DNA from 4 places in the Streptomyces sp. NPDC004266 genome. Region 2 is predicted to be linked to each of the others. Evidence: riboswitches for the same ligand, from Rfam matches in the RefSeq annotation. Region 2 holds a riboswitch; each other region holds the start of a gene.
What was found. Region 2 has a riboswitch for cyclic di-AMP ahead of ACFYUZ_RS21900 (C40 family peptidase). Riboswitches for the same ligand answer to the same signal wherever they lie in the genome.

Region 1 (4,353 bases), on a different contig from region 2:
CCGCGGGGCGGCTCCGGCGGCCAGGGCTGGTCCGGGTCGGCGGGCACGGGCAGGCCGAGGACCTGGGCGGCGCGCAGGGCGACGCGGGTGTGTCCCTCGGGCGAGAGGTGCAGCCGGTCGTCGTCCCAGGCGCGCCGGTCCTGGACGGACCTCAGCGACCACAGGTCGAGGACCGGGCAGCCGTAGCGGTCCGCGACGGCCCGGACGTGACCGTTGTAGGTGGCGATCTTGCCGCGCAGGTGCTTGAGGAGGATCACGTCGCGGGTGTCGAAGCCGGTGGTCACCATGACGGTGCCGACGGCGGAGGTCAGGTCGGCGACGGCGCGCTCGAAGCGCTCGGCCACGTCGTCCGGGTCCGTCCCGGGGCGGATGATGTCGTTGCCGCCCGCGCAGAAGGTCACCAGGTCGGGGGCGAGTTCCTTCGCCCGCGGGACCTGTTCCGCCACGATCTGGTCGAGGAGGCGCCCGCGTACGGCCAGGTTGGCGTAGCGGAAGGCGTCGTGCTCCGGCAGCTGGTCGGCGAGCAGGACCGCGAAGCGGTCCGCCCAGCCGACGTACGTCCCGTCGGGGCCGGGGTCGCCGACGCCCTCGGTGAAGCTGTCACCGATCGCCGCGTACGACCCGAATGCGTTCTTTTCTTTTGATCTCGAATCGTCTGCCACGGGAGCACATCTTTCCCTTTGGGATGTGACCTACGCGACCGTAAGGAGGGGTTGACGGCGGGTGACATATGCCACCGATAAAGATTCCGCCAAACCGGAATACGCCGGAGGCCCGGCACGTACGTGCCGGGCCCCGGTGCCGAAGCGGTGTCAGATGCTCACGCCGTGCTGGCGCAGGGCGGCCAGCGGGTCGATGTCGGAGCCGTACTCCGGCCCGGTGCGCATCTCGAAGTGCAGGTGCGGGCCGGTGACGTTGCCGGTCGCGCCGGACAGGCCGATCTGGTCGCCGCCGTTGACGGTCTGGCCGGCGGAGACGGAGATCGAGGAGAGGTGGGCGTACTGCGAGAAGGTGCCGTCGGCGTGCTGGATGACGACCTGGTTGCCGTACGCGCCGCCGTCGCCGGCGGAGTAGACGGTGCCGGGGCCGACCGCGTGGATCGGGGTGCCGGTGGAGGCGATGAAGTCGACACCGGTGTGGTAGCCGGAGGACCACATGGAGCCGGACTGGTGGTAGGGCGTCGACATGCCGGCACCGGCGATCGGGGCGACCCAGCCGGAGGAGGAGGGCGCACCGGCCGGCGAGGGCGCCGCGGAGGCCGGCGCCGGGGCGGTGGTCGCGGCGGCCGGGGCCGAGGAGCGCTCGCCGCCGCGGGAGGCGCGGGGGGCCGCGTCGCCGTTCTTGCCGGAGCTCCGCGCGCCCTGGTGGTCGGCCTTCGGCGCGGCGGCTGCGGCGGTGTTCTTCGCGCCGAGGGTGAGCTTCATGCCGGGCAGGATCAGCGAGGGGTTCTCGCCGATGACCCGGCGGTTGTCCTTGTACAGCTTCTGCCAGCCGCCCGCGAGGTGGTGCTCGGTGGCGATCTTCGAGAGGTAGTCGCCCCGGACGACGGAGTACGTCTTCGGCGCGGTCTTCGCGGTGGCGGGCGCGGCGGCCGCCACGTGGGCGACGGCCTGGGCGGGGGCGGCGGCCGGGGCGGCCTGCTCGGCGGCGTGGGCGCCGGTGGCTCCGAGGAGCGGGAGGGCGACGACGGCGCCCCCGGTGCCGGCGGCGGCGATGCCGCGGGTCAGACGGTTGGACTTGGTGCGGCGGTGCTTACCCTTCGCGGGCATGGCGAATTCCTCTCCGGCGCCTGCGAGGTGAGCTGTCGGGTTCGGACTGGAGATGTCCGGCCGCGTGTCCACGCGACTTCACCCCGAGCCGTCCTTCTTCGAGGGATCGGCGACTTACCTGGGTCCCCCGCTCCTGCCTCGTACGGGTGAGTGCGGATTCCGGTCGGTGGCAGGATTCGGCGGTCCGTCCGGATTGAGCGCGACGCTAGACGAGTGGGGTCGGCGTGAACAAGCCACGGTTTTCGAGCACTCCGGGATTCCTTGACATCCCGCCGGAATTCCGGTCACCCTCCGTGGATGACGGCCCTTCGATCCCCTTTTCCCGGGGGGTATTTGGAAAAGACGATCAGGCACGGTCCGTCACGGTTATGACGCTGCTCACGCACCGATCCCCATCTCCCCTGCAACCGGGGCGGGTTACATCGAACCCCTCAATACGGACAGATCGCCCATTCCCGTCCGAGGGGGTGCGTGCCGGGGTTCCCAGCCGGGATGATTGCCCCAGGAACCGATCAACAGAACAGGAGCAGCCGTGACGCAGCAGCTGCCGCAGGTCCCGCCCGCCGAAGCCGCCGAGCCCGAGCTGACGGAGGTCCGCAACTTCCGGGACGTGGGCGGCCTGCCGACGACGGACGGACGTGCCGTCCGCCCCGGCCGGCTCTTCCGCAGCGGTCACCTCGCCCACGCGACGGAGGACGACGCCGCCTTCCTCGCCTCGCTGGGCCTGCACACCGTCTTCGACTTCCGCAACGAGTCGGACCGGAAGGTCGAGGGAGCGGACGTCGACCTGCCCGGCGTCCGGAATGTGAACATACCCCTCAACGACCCGGCCGACGGCAAGGAGTTCTGGAAGCTGGTGCGCGACGGCGGGATCGCGCAGCTGCGGGAGGTCCTCGGCGACGGCAAGGCGGCCGCCCGCATGTCCGACTCGTACCGGAAGATGGTGGTCGAGCGGACCGTGGAGCACAGCCGGATCCTGCACTCCATGGCGGAGGAGAGCGTCCCGGCGCTCATGCACTGCGCGGCCGGCAAGGACCGGGCCGGGCTCGCCGTCGCGATCACCCTGCTCGCGGTCGGGGTCGAGCGGGAGGCCATCGAGGCCGACTACGTGAAGTCGAACGCCCCGCACCGCCGCTACAAGGTGCGCCGCAGCTCCACCTCCTCGGACGCGATGTCGCCCGAGGTGATGGAGCTGCTGAGCCCGCTCTTCGACGCGCGGGTGGAGTACCTGCGGGCCGCCTTCGAGACGATCGAGGCGACCTGGGGCTCGGTGGACGCCTACCTCGCGGAGGGCCTGAAGCTGGCCCCGGAGACCCGTGAGCGCCTGCGGGAGCGGCTGCTCACGGAGGCCTGAGGCCGCCTACTGGTTCTGCCCGCCCAGCATGAAGAGCAGATAGAGGAAGCCGGCGAAGAGGTGACCCGCGATCAGATAGGCGAAGAGGCGGAGCACGAGCCCCTTGGGGAACTTGCCTTCACCGCGCTCCTCGCCGGTGACCGGTACGGACTTCTCGGACATGTCTTTCCTTTCCTGGATATTCAGGACTCGGAAGGGTGGCGTGGGATCAGCGCCGGTGCGGGGTCCCGTCGCCGAGGCACAGCTCGGCGGCGGGGCTCTGCATCAGGGTGTGGACGAAGAGCAGCTCGGCCCCGCCGGACGTGGCGGCGCCGATCCGGTGCGGGGTCAGCGAGTCGAAGTGCGCGCTGTCCCCGGGGTCGAGCACGTGGACGGCCTCGCCGAGCGCGAGCCGGACCCGCCCCTCCAGGACGTGGATCCACTCCTCGCCGGGGTGGACGCGCACGATGTCGGCCCGGGTGGCGTACGGCACGTGGACCCGCAGGCACTGCAGGGCTCGCCCGGCGCCGCCCGCCTGGCGGTAGATCCAGCCGTCGGCCTCGACGGGTTCGGAGCGGCCGGCCCGGACGACGGGGTCGCGCTCGGGGGGCGCCTCGCCCAGGAGCTCGGAGACCGTCGTACCGTAGATACGGGACAGGGCCAGCAGCATCGGCAGCGAGGGCTGCCGGTTCCCCGTCTCCAGGCGCGAGAGGTGGGCGGGCGAGAGGCCGGCCCGCTGGGCGGCGGCCTCCAGGGTGAGCCCCCGGCGGCGGCGCAGGGCCCGCAGCTGCGGGGCGACGTCGGGCAGGACGTCGGGGGTGGCGGGGGCCGGGGAGGTCTCCCCGGGGACGTGGTCCATGCGTCCATTCCGCCAGGATCGTGCCTCTGAGGCAAATTTATTGCCTCAGAGGCAAAAGCGGCGTCGAGAACCGGTCAGCGCTGCGCGACCGCCTGCTTGACCAGCGTCTTCCCGAAGTCCCACATCAGCCCGCCGCCCCCGTGGGCGTCGTCCATGACCGCGGTGAAGGCGGTCACGAAGCGGTCCACGTCCGCCTCGTCGACCACCAGCGGCGGGATCAGCTTGATCACCTCCAGGTGGTCCCCGGAGACCTGGGTGAGGATCCGGTGCCGCTGGAGCAGCGGGACGACGACCATCTGGGCGAAGAGGCCCTTGCGGGCCGCCTGGAGCATCGTCCAGCGCCCGCGCAGCCCGAGCGAGGACGGCCGCCCGAACTCGATCCCGATCATCAG
Region 2 (4,353 bases):
CCCATCTTACGGCCTGTACGTCCTGTACATTTTTTACAGACAGCTGGAGGTGCTCAGCCATGGACGCCCGTCATGTCCTGCCCGAGTTCACGGAGCGGACGAGCTTCGGAACCCGGACCCTCGACCCGTACTCGAAGCTCCTCGAATCCCGGATCGTCTTCCTCGGCACGCCGATCGACGAGACCTCGGCCAACGACGTCATCGCCCAGCTCCTGCACCTCGAATACGCCGCCCCCGACCAGGACGTCGCGCTCTACGTCAACTCCCCCGGCGGCTCGATCAGCGCCATGACCGCCATCCACGACACGATGCGGACGCTCGCCTGCGACGTGGAGACCACCTGCCTGGGCCAGGCCGTGTCCACCGCCGCCGTGCTGCTCGCCGCGGGCACCCCCGGGAAGCGGCACGTCCTCCCCGGCGCGCGGATCACCCTCCGGCAGCCGGCCGTGGACGAGCCCCTCCGGGGACAGCCGAGCGACCTCGACATCCACGCGCGCGAACTGCTCCGGCTGCGCGCCCTGACGGCCGGGATGCTCACCGAGTACACCGGGCAGAGCCGGGACCGGATCGACGCCGACCTCGACCGCCTCACCGTCCTGGACGCGCCCGCGGCCGTCGCGTACGGACTGGTGGACCACGTGATCACGAGCCGGCGCGACGCCGGCGCGACGCGGTGAGCCGGCCGTGGTGCCCGAGCTGCCGCCGCTGCCCGCACTGACGCGGGCCGAGGGCCAGTTGATCGACGCGTACCTCGAAGTCGTCGACCTCCTGGGGAAGATCAACCCATCCAGGGGCATGCATACCTATGGGGCGCTCCGGGCGGCACAAGCGCTGGTGGGACGCGCGGAGGCGCTGCGCGAGGCCCTGACGGTCATGCATATGCGGGGCGAGAGCGAGGTGCACGCGGACACCCTGGCGCGCGCCCTGCGGGTGTTGGACGGCGAGCGCCGCGCCGACCGCGTCACCGTCCCCCGCGCACGGGCGAGTTGACATTCCGGCATGTCGTGTCGAGGTCCGTACGGCCGACACGCGACGCAGGATCGCTCCCTCGTTCGGCGTAGTCGATGAGTCGACATATGTGCGGGGTGAGTTGCGCAACAGGTGTACGCATCTGGCGGAATGGGACGTTCCATCGCTGGTGCGGGGCTCGTAGCCCAAACCTCCGGCGATCACGAAAGCAACCTGTCCACCCGAATGGATCAGTCGTGAGGAGCCTCACATATGGCCGTTTCAACTCGGATTTCGCCCCGGGTGTAGGTCAAGATCCCTGTCGACGACAAGCCCCCGCCATCCGAGGCGGGGCGGTCCGGGCGGACGCCGAGTCCTGCCGCCGTCCCGGACGTCTGGTCGACAGGAGTGGATCGGCAGGAGTGGAGGACCCGAGCAGTACGGGACGTACGCGCTGTTTCCGCAGCGGGGCCGTCCCTTGGGGTGAAGCCGCAGCCGCGGCCGGGCATCTTCGCCAGCCCGAACCCGACAGGTCATCCTTCGCAGGCGGCTGACGAAGGGTTGCGCATGACTGCGCAGATGCACGTCCCGTCCCTGCTGTCCCGGGCCGGAGCCGTCTCGGCTCTCACCCTCGCCGCCGTCGGCGGCACGATGCTCGCACCGGGTGCGGCACCCGAGGCCCAGGCGGCGACCACCTACGCGAACAAGGCACTGAGCGTCGCCGCGTCCAAGAAGGGAGCCCCCTACCGGTACGGGAGCGCCGGGCCGTCCCGGTTCGACTGCTCCGGTCTGACGCTCTACGCGTACAAGAAGGCGGGCAAGTCGCTGCCCCGCACCGCGCAGCAGCAGTACAACAGCACCCGGCACGTCTCCGCGTCCGGCAGGCAACAGGGGGACCTGGTCTTCTTCCACTCCGGCGGGAGGGTCTACCACGTGGGCATCTACGCCGGCAGCGGCAAGATCTGGCACTCGCCCAAGACGGGATCCTGGGTGAAGCTCGACAAGATCTGGACGTCGAAGGTCTATTACGGCCGCGTCCGATGACGCCCGCCGGGCACTGACCCGGCCCCGGGCCCGGACGGGCCCGTGACCCCGCCCCAGGGGTGCGGTGGCGCCGCCGCACCCCTGCGCCGGGGAGCGCCGGGGCCCGTCCCCGGACAGGGCCTGTCTCCGGATCGGTCCCTAGACGTACGAGACGGCCTCCTGGGCCCACGGGAGGGTGATCCAGACGGTCTTGCCGCCCTCCTCGGTCGGAGTGACCGAGAGCCGCCCGCCCGCCTCCGCCGCCAGGGAGCGGATGATGACCATGCCCCGGCCGTTGTCCTGCTGGACCGCCGCCGGAAGACGGCGCGGCCAGCGCGGGTGGCTGTCGGTGACGCCGATGTGGAGGCGCTCGTCGCGCTCCAGGCGGACGTCGACCGTGAAGGTGGGCGACTGCCCGAAGGTGTGCAGGACGGCGTTGGTGGCCAGTTCCGAGACCATCAGGCGGATCGCGTCCGCCAGGTCGTCGGCACCGTCGAGGCCCCATCCGTCGAGGACCTCCGCGACGTACCGCCGGGCGGTGGGGACCGACGCGGGATCGCTCGGCAGCGTGACGGATGCTTCCTGGTGGTCTGCCATGGCGACGCTGTCCCTTTCCCGCCGGGGCTTCGGCCCCGGATCGCGCTACGCGTCAGAGTGCCACCGATCGTGCCGCCCCGGCAGGCGTTCCACCAAGATATGTCCCCATCTGTCGCCCGAAGCGGTGAACTCTGCTGCCGGAGAACGTCCTTGGACCTCCCGACGGGTCGTCAGACCCGCGGTGCGGTCCGCAGGACCGTCTCCACCGCACGCCCGATCTCCGCGTCCGTCAGGTCGGCCCGGGCCGTGAGGCGCAGCCGCGAGATGCCGTCGGGGACGGACGGGGGCCGGAAACAGCCGACGGCGAGGCCCTGTTCGCGGCAGTCCGCCGCCCAGCGCAGCGCCGCCTCCGGGGAGGGCGCGTGGACCGAGACGACGGCCGCGTCGGGCCGGGCGGAGGTCAGCCCGGCCTCCGTGAGCAGCCGGTGCAGCGCCCCGGCGACGGCGCGGGCCCGCGCGGCGAGACCCGGTTCGGCCGCGATCAGGCGGAGGCTCGCGAGCGCTCCGCCCGCGGCGGCCGGGGCGAGGCCGGTGTCGAAGATGAAGGTGCGGGCCGCGTTCACCAGGTGCTCGATCACCCGGGCCGGGCCGAGGACGGCACCGCCCTGGCTGCCGAGGGACTTGGAGAGGGTGAGGGTGGCGACGACGTCCTCGTCGCCCGCCAGCCCGGCCTCGTGCAGGGCGCCCCGGCCGCCGTCGCCGAGGACGCCGAAGCCGTGGGCGTCGTCGACGACCAGTCCGGCGCCGTGCGCGCGGCAGGCCTCGGCGAGCTCGGGGAGCGGGGCCTTGTCGCCGTCCACGGAGAAGACGGAGTCGCTGACGACCAGGGCCCGGCGTCCCGGGTGCGCGTCCAGGGTCTTGGCGACGGCCTCGGCGTCGGCGTGCGGGACGACGGCGGTCTCGGCGCGCGCGAGGCGGCAGCCGTCCACGATCGAGGCGTGGTTGGAGGCGTCGGAGACGATCAGCGCGTCCCGGCCGCCGAGCGCGGTGAGCGCGGCCAGGTTCGCGGTGTAGCCGGAGGAGAAGACGAGGGCCGCCTCGAAGCCGCAGAACTCGGCGAGTTCGCGCTCCAGACGGGTGTGCAGCCGGGTGGTGCCGGTGACGAGCCGCGAGCCGGTGGAGCCGGCGCCCCAGCGCCTGGCCGCCTCGGCCGCCGCCTCGGTGACCTCGGCGCGACGGGTGAGGCCGAGGTAGTCGTTGCCCGCCAGGTCCAGGAGGTCCGACTCGGCCGCCCGGGGCCGCAGCGTCCGGACGAGACCGGCCTCGGCCCGGCGGCGCGCCTCGGCGTCGGTCCAGTCGAAGGCGGTGCGGCGCGGGTCCGCGGCCCGTGCGTCGTCGGCGCCCGCGGCGCGTGCGTCCTCGTCCCGTGGCATGCGGCGATCCTTTTGTAGGCAGCGCACAGACCCTAACCGCAGGACGCCGAGGTGGGGATGTGGTCATCCACACACCTCGATCGGGGGCGTTTGTTCGGTTCCTCCTTGGCCCGGGGGCGGGCGGTAGGCAAGGATCTGCGGTTATGGACCTGCTGAACACGCTGGTGGAGAAGGGGCTGCGGCGCGAGCTGCCGACCCGTGAAGAAGCGCTCGCCGTGCTGGCGACCTCCGACGACGAACTGCTCGAGGTGGTGGCGGCGGCCGGCAAGGTGCGCCGTCAGTGGTTCGGGCGCCGGGTGAAGCTGAACTACCTGGTCAACCTGAAGTCCGGTCTCTGTCCCGAGGACTGCTCGTACTGCTCGCAGCGGCTCGGCTCGAAGGCGGAGATCCTCAAGTACACGTGGCTGAAGCC
Region 3 (4,353 bases), on a different contig from region 2:
CGTCGTCGCGGGGACCCTGCCGCAGGTCTCGTGGGTGGTCGCGAACGAGGCCTTCTCCGAGCACCCCTACGCCCCTCCGGGCGACGGCGCCCACTTCGTCGACCTCGTCTACCGGGCGCTCGCCGCGAACCCCGAGGTGTTCGACTCCACGGTGCTCTTCCTCAACTACGACGAGAACGACGGCTTCTTCGACCACGTGCCGCCGCCGGTCGCCCCTCCGGGCACCGCGGGCGAGTACCTCGACGGCGTGCCGATCGGCCTGGGCTTCCGCGTCCCGATGATCGTCATGTCCCCGTGGACCCGGGGCGGTTGGGTGAGCTCCGAGGTCTTCGACCACACGTCGGTCCTGCGCTTCATGGAGAGCTGGACGACGGCCCTCGGCACCCCGGCCGCCTGCCCCCACATCAGCGCCTGGCGACGCAAGGTCACCGGCGACCTGACCGGGGTCTTCGACTTCGCCAACCCGGTGTACGGAGTGCCCGCCGGCCTTCCGTCCACGGCGAAGGTGATCGGGCAGGCCACCTGCGGCCCGCTGCCGAACCCGGCACCGCAGAACAACGCGCTGCCCGTCCAGGAGTCCGGTACCCGGCCGGCGCGCGCCCTGCCCTACCAGGTGAACGGCAACCTCGACCGCTTCGAGTTCGGCGCCGCGGGCAAGATCCTCGCCTGGTTCTCCATGACCAACCAGGGCGCGGAGGCCAAGCGCTCGGCGCACTTCTCGATCCATCCGCACCAGTACCGGGACACCGCCGCCTGGCAGTACACCGTCGACCCCGGCGGCACGGCCACCGACTACTTCAACATCGGCCTCGGCTCGGGCTCGGGGAAGTACGACATCTCGATGATGGGCCCGAACCGTTTCCTGCGCCGCTTCGTCGGGGACGCCTCCAAGGCGGGCAAGGCCGTCGAGGTGGCGGCCCGGTTCGCGCCCGAGGCGGGGACGGGCAGGACGGCCCTGTGGTTCAGGATGACGAACACCTCGGCCGGTCCCGTCACCTTCACGATCCGCTCGAACGCCTACCGCTCGGACGGGCCGTGGACCTACACGGTGCCGGCGAACTCCAGCCGCGAGGACTTCTTCAACGCGGTGGCGTACAACGGCGGCTGGTACGACTTCACGATCCTCGCCGACATCGACGGAAGCTGGTCGCGCCGGTACACCGGCCACATCGAGACCGGGGCCCCGAGCGTCAGCGGCTGATCCCCCTCCCCGCGTGCCGGGCGGCGGCCTCCCGGTCGCCGCCCGGCACCGGGGCGGCGTGGCGTCAGCGGCCGGCGTGCGCGGCGCGCCGGGCCGTGGCGTCGAGGAGCGCCACGGCGTCGGCCCCGGTGCGGCCGGGGGCCCGGTTCCACGGCCCGATCAGACCCTGCCAGCCGCGCGACCGCAGTTCGGTCATGATCCAGGCGGCCGCCTCGTTCATGGTGTCGGCGCTGCCGTAGCCGAGCCGGTGGGCGGCGAGGAGAGCCCCACAGACGCACCGGGCGCCCCGCACGTCACGCAGCTTGTACGGGGCGTTCTGCCAGCCCCACTCCGTCAGCACCAGGCGCGCGTAGCCGAGGTGGACCGAGGGCCGGAGCTCGGCCTGGCCGATGCGGCGCCAGGTGTGCAGCCGGTCCGGCAGCACGGCTCCGAGCCGCCCCGGGAGACGGCGCTCGGCGGGGAGCGCCGGGGGCAGGGCGGCCAGGGCGTCGGCCACGAGCCGGTCCACCGGCACGCTGAGCAGCGCCCGCCAGCCCTCCTCCGCCGACGGCGGCTCCTGGGGGGCGTTCCAGTCCGTGACGATCCGCTGCCAGGTGACGCTCTCGAAGAGGGCGGCCGCCTCGCGGTCGAGGGCGTCGGGGCTGAGCAGGGAAGCGGAGGGCGGCATAGGGGTGTCTCCTGAGTCGACTCCCTCCATCTTTCAAGATGGAATGTCTGTTTTGCGACTTTTACACCCCCAAGAGAGTTGCCCACCTCACACCACCCCACCCCCCTCTTCACGAACACCCCATCGAGTGAATTACCACCTCATTTACCCATGAATGGAATTACATACTAAATCGGACATTGCGCTTTGAGTGACACGACTCACTCGCGCGGTCCGACCACCCGGCGACGCCCTCCCCCAGCCCGTACCGGACAAGGAAGTTCGAGGCCTCCCGGACGGCATCGATCTTGAATTGCCCGAATTTCGTGATCCATTTCCGGATACACGGGGTCCCCTCCCCTTGTTATCCGTCGCATTACTGGCCTACGGTCACCTCCATTCGAGCGGAACGCCCAATCCTGCCGCCGCTCGGTAAACCTCCCTTTTCACCCGACGGCAGGAGCGGGGGACCCACGAATACGCCGGTCCGGAATCCGGAACGGCTCGGGGTGAAGCCGCGTGCGCGCGGCCGGACATCTCCCGTCCGAACCCGACAGCTCACCCCGCAGGCGCCGGAGAGGAAACCGTCATGCCTGCTCACGGTAAGCACCGCCGCCCCCGCCGCGGCCCCGTCTCCCGCGGCCTCGCCCTGGTCGGCACGGGTGGCGCCGCACTCGCCCTGCCGCTCGTCGCCCCGGCCGTCGCCGACGCCGCGCCCGTGTCCGGTGCCCCGGAGACCGCCGCCCAGTCCCTCGCCGCTCCCGCCGCGCAGGCCGCCGCCAAGGCTCCCGCCGCCCCTGCCGCCGCGCGCACGTACACCGTCGTGAGTGGTGACTCGCTTTCCCTGATCGCCCACAAGAAGGGAATTCAGGGGGGCTGGAAGAGCCTTTACCGTGCCAATAAGAGCGTCGTGGGTGACGACCCGTCACTCATTCACCCCGGTCTCGAACTGACGATCCGTCGGGATTCCGCCAAGGCCACTCCCCCGCAGGCGAAGGCGAAGAAGTCCGCCACGACCGAACGGGCGAGCCGCTCCGAGCGCCGGCCGGCCGCTCCCGCCGTCGCCACCGGTACGGGCGCCTCCGCCGCGCAGGCCGTCCCGGCCGTCGCCCCCGCCCCCGCCGCCGGCCAGGCCGCCCCCGTGGCCGCCACGAACTACGCCGACAACCTCGACGGCTGGATCCGGGAGTCCCTGGCCATCATGGGCCAGCACGGCATCCCCGGCTCCTACGACGGGATCTACCGCAACGTCATGCGCGAGTCGTCCGGGAACCCCCGGGCCATCAACCTCTGGGACTCCAACGCGGTCGCCGGCACCCCCTCCAAGGGCCTGCTCCAGGTCATCGAGCCGACCTTCCTCGCCTATCACGTGCCCGGCACCTCCATGGACCTGTTCGACCCGGTCGCCAACATCACCGCCGCCTGCAACTACGCGGCCGACCGCTACGGCTCCATCGACAACGTCAACTCGGCGTACTGATCCCCTGACGCCGGAAGTGCTCGGCGAACCAGGAGGTGGCGAGGTCCGCCACCTCCTCCAGGGCGCCCGGCTCCTCGAAGAGGTGGCCGGCGCCCCCCACCACGGCGAGCCGGTTCTCGCAGCGCAGCAGTGCCAGGGCCCGCCTGTTGAGGTCCAGGACCATCGCGTCCGCGCCGCCCACCACCAGGAGCGTCGGAGCGCGCACCCGGGCCAGGTGCTCGGCCGCGAGGTCCGGCCGGCCGCCCCGCGAGACGACGGCGCTCACGGGTGACGCGGGGTCGGCGGCCGCCCACAGCGCGGCGGCCGCGCCCGTGCTCGCGCCGAAGTACCCGAGCGGGAGTCCCGTGCTCTCGGGCCTCCCGGCCAGCCACTCCGTGGCCCCGGCGAGCCGCCCGGCGAGGAGCGGGGTGTCGAAGACACGCTCCCGGTCCCCCGCCTCCTCCTCGGTCAGCAGGTCGAAGAGGAGGGTCCCGAGGCCCGCCCGGTTGAGCCCCCCGGCGACCGCCCGGTTCCTGGGGCTGTGGCGGCTGCTGCCGCTGCCGTGGGCGAACAGGACGATGCCGCCGGCGCCCTCGGGGACCACGAGCCGTCCGTCGAGGGTGACGCCGGAGACCGGGATCCGCACGTCCGTGCCCTGCGCGACGGGGTCCCGCCCGGCTCCGCTCCGGTCCAGACAGGCGATGACCTCGGCGTCCGGGGTCTGCGAGAAGTCCTGGTAGAACTGCCCGATCGCGAAGAAGAGGTCCGGCGTGTGCACGCTGACGGCCTCGTCGGCATCGTCGCCGACGCGGGTCGTCCAGCCCCGTGGCGCCACCGGGACGGCGAGGACGATCCGGGCGGCGCCCCGGGCCCGCACCACCCGGCAGGCCGCCAGCGCCGTGGCCCCCGTCGCCAGCCCGTCGTCGACCACGACGACCGTCCGCCCTTCGAGGGGCAGGGAGGACCGGCCGCCCCGGTAGCGGCGGGCGCGCTGGTCGAGCTCGGCGTGCTCACGCTCCTCCACCGCGGCGAGGTCGTGGTCGCCCA
Region 4 (4,353 bases), on a different contig from region 2:
ATGACCGGCTCGTACGTGCTGTCCTTCCAGGTCTACCTGGCGCTGCCGCTCGCGGCGGGCGGTACGGGAGTGACGACCGCGCTGTTCGTCGTCTCGGCGCTCGTCGCGCTCGCCGGGCAGCTGCGGATCACGGCCTGGACCCGGCGCCGGCTCGACCGGGAGCGGTGTCTCGTGCTCGGGCTCGCGCTGATGGGCGGGGCCTTCCTCGTCCCGGCGGCCCTGGGCCGGGGGCCGGCGGGGCTGCTGCTGTGCGCGGCGGTCCTGGCCGTCGCGAACGCGGTGCTCTACCCGTACGAGATGGACACGGTCGTCGCCCTGTCCCGGGGGCGCTGGGTGGCCACCCACTACGGGCTCTACAACACGGTGTGCGGGATCGGGATCACCCTCGGGAACCTGGGGACCGGCGCGCTCTTCGACGTCACCGGCTGGTCGGCGGCGCCGTGGCTCGCGCTGTGCGCGGTGGGCCTGGGGTGCGCGGCGGCGATGGCGCTCCTCGCCCGGGGCGGGCGGCTCGCGGCCGGCTGACCCCGTACGCCACTCGGCCCCGTGGGAGTCGCCGCCCCGGGCGGCGACGGCCACCCTGGGAGGGCGCGCGGTGCGGACCGCGGCCGGGGCGGACCGGGCAGGAGAGCACAGGTGGGGAACCCCCTAGGAGCGGCGGGCGGAGGACGGCGGGGCGGCGAGGACCGCCCCGAGTACGGCGGTGCCCGGAAGTTCATCCGGGCGCTGCCCCCGCTGGTCATCGTGGGCGGGGTCGCCTTCGACCTGGCGACCCCGCCCGCGTACACCGCGTCGCCGCTCTTCTCCGCCGCTCCGCTGATCGCCGCGCCCTTCTTCTCGATGCTGACGACCCTCCTCACCGGGATCGCCGCCGTCCTCGCCTCCGTGGGGCTGCACCTCTACAACGGCACCGCCGACGAGGTCCCGGCCCTCACCGAGACCCTGACCGTCCTCACCGTCTCCGGGCTCGCCCTCCTCATCAACCGGGTCGTGCGCCGCAGCGGCGAGCGGCTCGCCTCGGCGCGGGTCATCGCCGAGACCGCGCAGAAGGCGGTGCTGCCGACGCCCGCCGAGCGGATCGGCGGACTGCAGTGCGCGGCGCGGTACGAGGCGGCGCAGGCCGACGCGTTCATCGGCGGCGACCTGTTCGCCGTCCAGGACACCCCGCACGGGGTGCGGCTCGTGGTCGGGGACGTCCGGGGCAAGGGGCTGGACGCGGTCGAGGCCGTCGCCGTCGTCATCGGGGCCTTCCGGGAGGCGGCCGAGCAGGAGCGGACCCTGGAGGGCGTGGCGCAGCGCCTGGAGCGGGCGCTGGCCCGGGAGGGCACCCGCCGGCACGGGCTCGACGCCTTCGAGGGGTTCACCACGGCCGTCCTGGCCGAGATCCCGCGCACCGACGGGAGCGGGACCTTCGGCGGTTTCGTACGGGTCGTCAACCGGGGGCACCCGCCGCCGCTGATGCTGTACGCCGACGGGCGGCTGGAGTCGCTGGAGCCGGGCGAGGCGGCGCTGCCGCTCGGCATGGGCGACCTGGCGGCGTGGCCGGACCGGGCGGAGGCGCGGCCGTTCCCGCCGGGTGCGACGCTGCTCTTCTACACGGACGGCCTCTCGGAGGCGCGGAACGCGCAGGGCGTCTTCTACGATCCGGCGGCGCGTCTCGCCGGGCGGATCTTCCCGGGGCCCGAGGAGCTGCTCGACGCGCTCGTGGGCGACGTGCGGCTCCACACGGGCGGCGGGTCGACGGACGACATGGCGCTGCTCGCGGTGAGCCGCCCGGCGACGGGGCAGCCCGAGCGGCGCCGGACGATGCCGGTGGTGCCTCCGGGCGGGCCCGGTCACCGGACGTAGTCGCGGGGTGTCACTGCGATAACAATTGACATAACGTCAGATCGCGAAGGTTTCGCCCTTGCCGCTCCGCGCCTCTCTGAAGGGGGGTCAACTCGGGCGATACACCCACAATCCAATGAATGATCAAGGAGGACGGCTTGGAATCGGGACCCCCTGTCTATTAACGTTCGATAACGCAGCGCGGTCGTCCCAGCCGTCGCAAGAGGCGGCACCGTGCGCACGCGCCGAATCCTGAAAAGGAACCGGGGAACCACCACTTGGGGTGAATCGGGCCCCTTCGCACCCGTGCCAACCACGCACGAGGGCGGTCGAGCCCGTAGGAGACCTTCCTGCTCCGAACCCGTCAGCTAACCCGGTAGGCGAGAAGGAAGGAAAGGAGCGCGCCTCCGTGGCGTCCAACACCCCCGCACCCGAAGCCCCCTTCGACGCCTTCGGTGGCGGTGCGGGTCCCGCCGCCCCGGGCACCGAGTGGAACCCCACCGAGGGCTCCCTCCGCGCCGAGAGCCGCTCCGGCGGCCGGCACCGGGTCGTCAAGCAGCGCTCCAACTTCGCCCGCTCCTCCACCGTCCTCGGCGTCGGCGTCATCGCGGCCGTCGGCGCGGGCGGCCTCGCCACCGCGCAGGAGAAGCCCCCGGTCGCCATATCGCTGCCGGACCTCCCCGACCTGGACCTGCCGGACGCCCACGACCTCCCCGGCGTCGGCGACCTCCTCCCCGAGGAGCACAGCGAGCCCGTCAGCGAGGCCCGCGCCAACCCGAACCCGCTCACCGCCGCCACCTACACCACCGCGGCCGACGAGAGCACCGGGCAGACCGAGCAGACCGTCGCCGCCCCCGCCGCGGGCGAGGCCCTGCGCGCCCGCATCCTCCAGCAGGCCGAGCAGCAGCAGGCCTCCGCCGACGCCGCCGAGAAGGCCGCCGCGGAGAAGGCCGCGGCCGAGAAGGCCGCCGCGGAGGCCGTGGCCAAGGAAGCCGCCGCGGAGAAGGCGGCCGCCGAGGCGAAGGCGAAGGCCGAGGCGGAGGCCAAGGCCAAGGCTGAAGCGGAGGCCAGGGCGAAGGCCGAGGCCGAGCGCCTCGCCCAGCTCGCCGCCAGCTACTCGCTGCCGGTCTCCTCGTACACCCTCACCGCCACCTACATGCAGTCCGGCTCGATGTGGTCCTCCGGCTACCACACCGGCCTCGACTTCGCCGCGCCCACGGGCACCCCGCTCAAGGCCGTCCACGGCGCGACCGTCAAGTCCGCGGGCTGGTCCGGCTCCTACGGCTACCGCATCGTCCTGGAGCTGGAGGACGGCACCGAGGTCTGGTACTGCCACCTCTCGTCCATGCTGGTCAGCGCCGGCCAGACCGTGGGCACCGGCGAGACCATCGGCCGCGTCGGCGCCACCGGCAACGTCACCGGCGCCCACCTCCACATGGAGGTCCACACGGCCGGCGGCGACGGCATCGACCCGGCGTCCTGGCTCCGCTCCAAGGGCCTGAGCCTCTGAGGCACCGCACGGAATAGGCCCGGCGACGGGAGCGGTTGATCCCCACATGACCTCTCTCCGCCGACTGGGCACCTCCGACCTGCACGTCTTCCCGATAGCCCTGGGCGGCAACGTCTTCGGCTGGACCGCCGACGAAGCGCAGTCCTTCGCCGTCCTCGACGCCTACGCCGCGGCCGGCGGCAACTTCGTCGACTCCGCCGACGTCTACTCCGCCTGGGCCGCGGGCAACGAGGGCGGAGAGTCCGAGACCGTCATCGGCCGCTGGCTCGCCTCCCGGGGCAACCGCTCCGAGGTCGTCGTCGCCACCAAGGCCGGCGCCCACCCCCGCTTCAAGGGCCTCTCCGCCCCCACCATCAAGGCGGCCGCCGAGGAGTCGCTGCGCCGCCTCGGCACCGACCACATCGACCTCTACTACACGCACTTCGACGACGAGTCCGTCCCCGTCGAGGAGATCGTCACCGCCCTCGACCAGCTGGTGAAGGACGGCAAGGTGCGCGCCGTCGCCGCCTCCAACATCTCCCCCGAGCGGCTGCGCGCCTCCCTCGACTTCGCCGAGGCCGAGGGCCTCGCCCGGTACGTCGCCCTCCAGCCGCACTACAACCTGGTCTCGCGCGACACCTACGAGGGCCCGCTCCTGGAGACCGTCGAGCGGGCCGGACTCTCCGCCGTCCCGTACTACGGGCTCGCGGCCGGCTTCCTCACCGGCAAGTACCGACCCGGTGCCACCGTCGACAGCGTCCGCGCCTCCGGGGCCGCCGGACACCTGGACACCGAGCGGGGCCGGGCCGTGCTCTCCGCCCTCGACGCCGTCGCCGAGGCGCACGGCGCGGAGCTCGCCAGCGTCGCCCTCGCCTGGCTCGCCGCCCGCCCGACCGTCGCCGCGCCGATCGCCTCGGCCCGCACGGTCGAACAGCTCCCGGCCCTGGTCGCGGCGGCCGGCCTCACGCTGACGGAGGCCGAGCTGGACCTCCTGACGGAGGCCTCCGCGCGCTAACTCCGGTACGGGTTGTAGCCGT

Region 1: another riboswitch for cyclic di-AMP. It lies ahead of ACFYUZ_RS19500 (peptidoglycan DD-metalloendopeptidase family protein); the one in region 2 lies ahead of ACFYUZ_RS21900 (C40 family peptidase).
Region 3: another riboswitch for cyclic di-AMP. It lies ahead of ACFYUZ_RS27255 (transglycosylase SLT domain-containing protein); the one in region 2 lies ahead of ACFYUZ_RS21900 (C40 family peptidase).
Region 4: another riboswitch for cyclic di-AMP. It lies ahead of ACFYUZ_RS07890 (M23 family metallopeptidase); the one in region 2 lies ahead of ACFYUZ_RS21900 (C40 family peptidase).

The regions. Positions count from the first base shown of each region.
Region 1 is NZ_JBIAMM010000007.1:319,163-323,515, forward strand. It holds gene ACFYUZ_RS19495 (SGNH/GDSL hydrolase family protein) at 1-662, opposite strand, end outside; gene ACFYUZ_RS19500 (peptidoglycan DD-metalloendopeptidase family protein) at 813-1,769, opposite strand; cyclic di-AMP (ydaO/yuaA leader) riboswitch at 1,774-1,961, opposite strand; gene ACFYUZ_RS19505 (tyrosine-protein phosphatase) at 2,302-3,123, shown strand; gene ACFYUZ_RS19510 (DUF6126 family protein) at 3,130-3,285, opposite strand; gene ACFYUZ_RS19515 (helix-turn-helix domain-containing protein) at 3,332-3,961, opposite strand; gene ACFYUZ_RS19520 (aspartate aminotransferase family protein) at 4,036-4,353, opposite strand, start outside.
Region 2 is NZ_JBIAMM010000009.1:2,373-6,725, reverse strand. It holds gene ACFYUZ_RS21910 (ATP-dependent Clp protease proteolytic subunit) at 60-677, shown strand; gene ACFYUZ_RS21905 (hypothetical protein) at 685-990, shown strand; cyclic di-AMP (ydaO/yuaA leader) riboswitch at 1,391-1,512, shown strand; gene ACFYUZ_RS21900 (C40 family peptidase) at 1,516-1,992, shown strand; gene ACFYUZ_RS21895 (ATP-binding protein) at 2,131-2,568, opposite strand; gene ACFYUZ_RS21890 (8-amino-7-oxononanoate synthase) at 2,739-3,941, opposite strand; gene bioB (biotin synthase BioB) at 4,085-4,353, shown strand, end outside.
Region 3 is NZ_JBIAMM010000012.1:182,020-186,372, forward strand. It holds gene ACFYUZ_RS27245 (phosphocholine-specific phospholipase C) at 1-1,201, shown strand, start outside; gene ACFYUZ_RS27250 (hypothetical protein) at 1,266-1,868, opposite strand; cyclic di-AMP (ydaO/yuaA leader) riboswitch at 2,248-2,432, shown strand; gene ACFYUZ_RS27255 (transglycosylase SLT domain-containing protein) at 2,437-3,327, shown strand; gene ACFYUZ_RS27260 (phosphoribosyltransferase family protein) at 3,311-4,353, opposite strand, start outside.
Region 4 is NZ_JBIAMM010000002.1:677,067-681,419, forward strand. It holds gene ACFYUZ_RS07880 (MFS transporter) at 1-525, shown strand, start outside; gene ACFYUZ_RS07885 (PP2C family protein-serine/threonine phosphatase) at 637-1,848, shown strand; cyclic di-AMP (ydaO/yuaA leader) riboswitch at 2,061-2,225, shown strand; gene ACFYUZ_RS07890 (M23 family metallopeptidase) at 2,237-3,337, shown strand; gene ACFYUZ_RS07895 (aldo/keto reductase) at 3,384-4,331, shown strand; gene ACFYUZ_RS07900 (PrsW family intramembrane metalloprotease) at 4,328-4,353, opposite strand, start outside.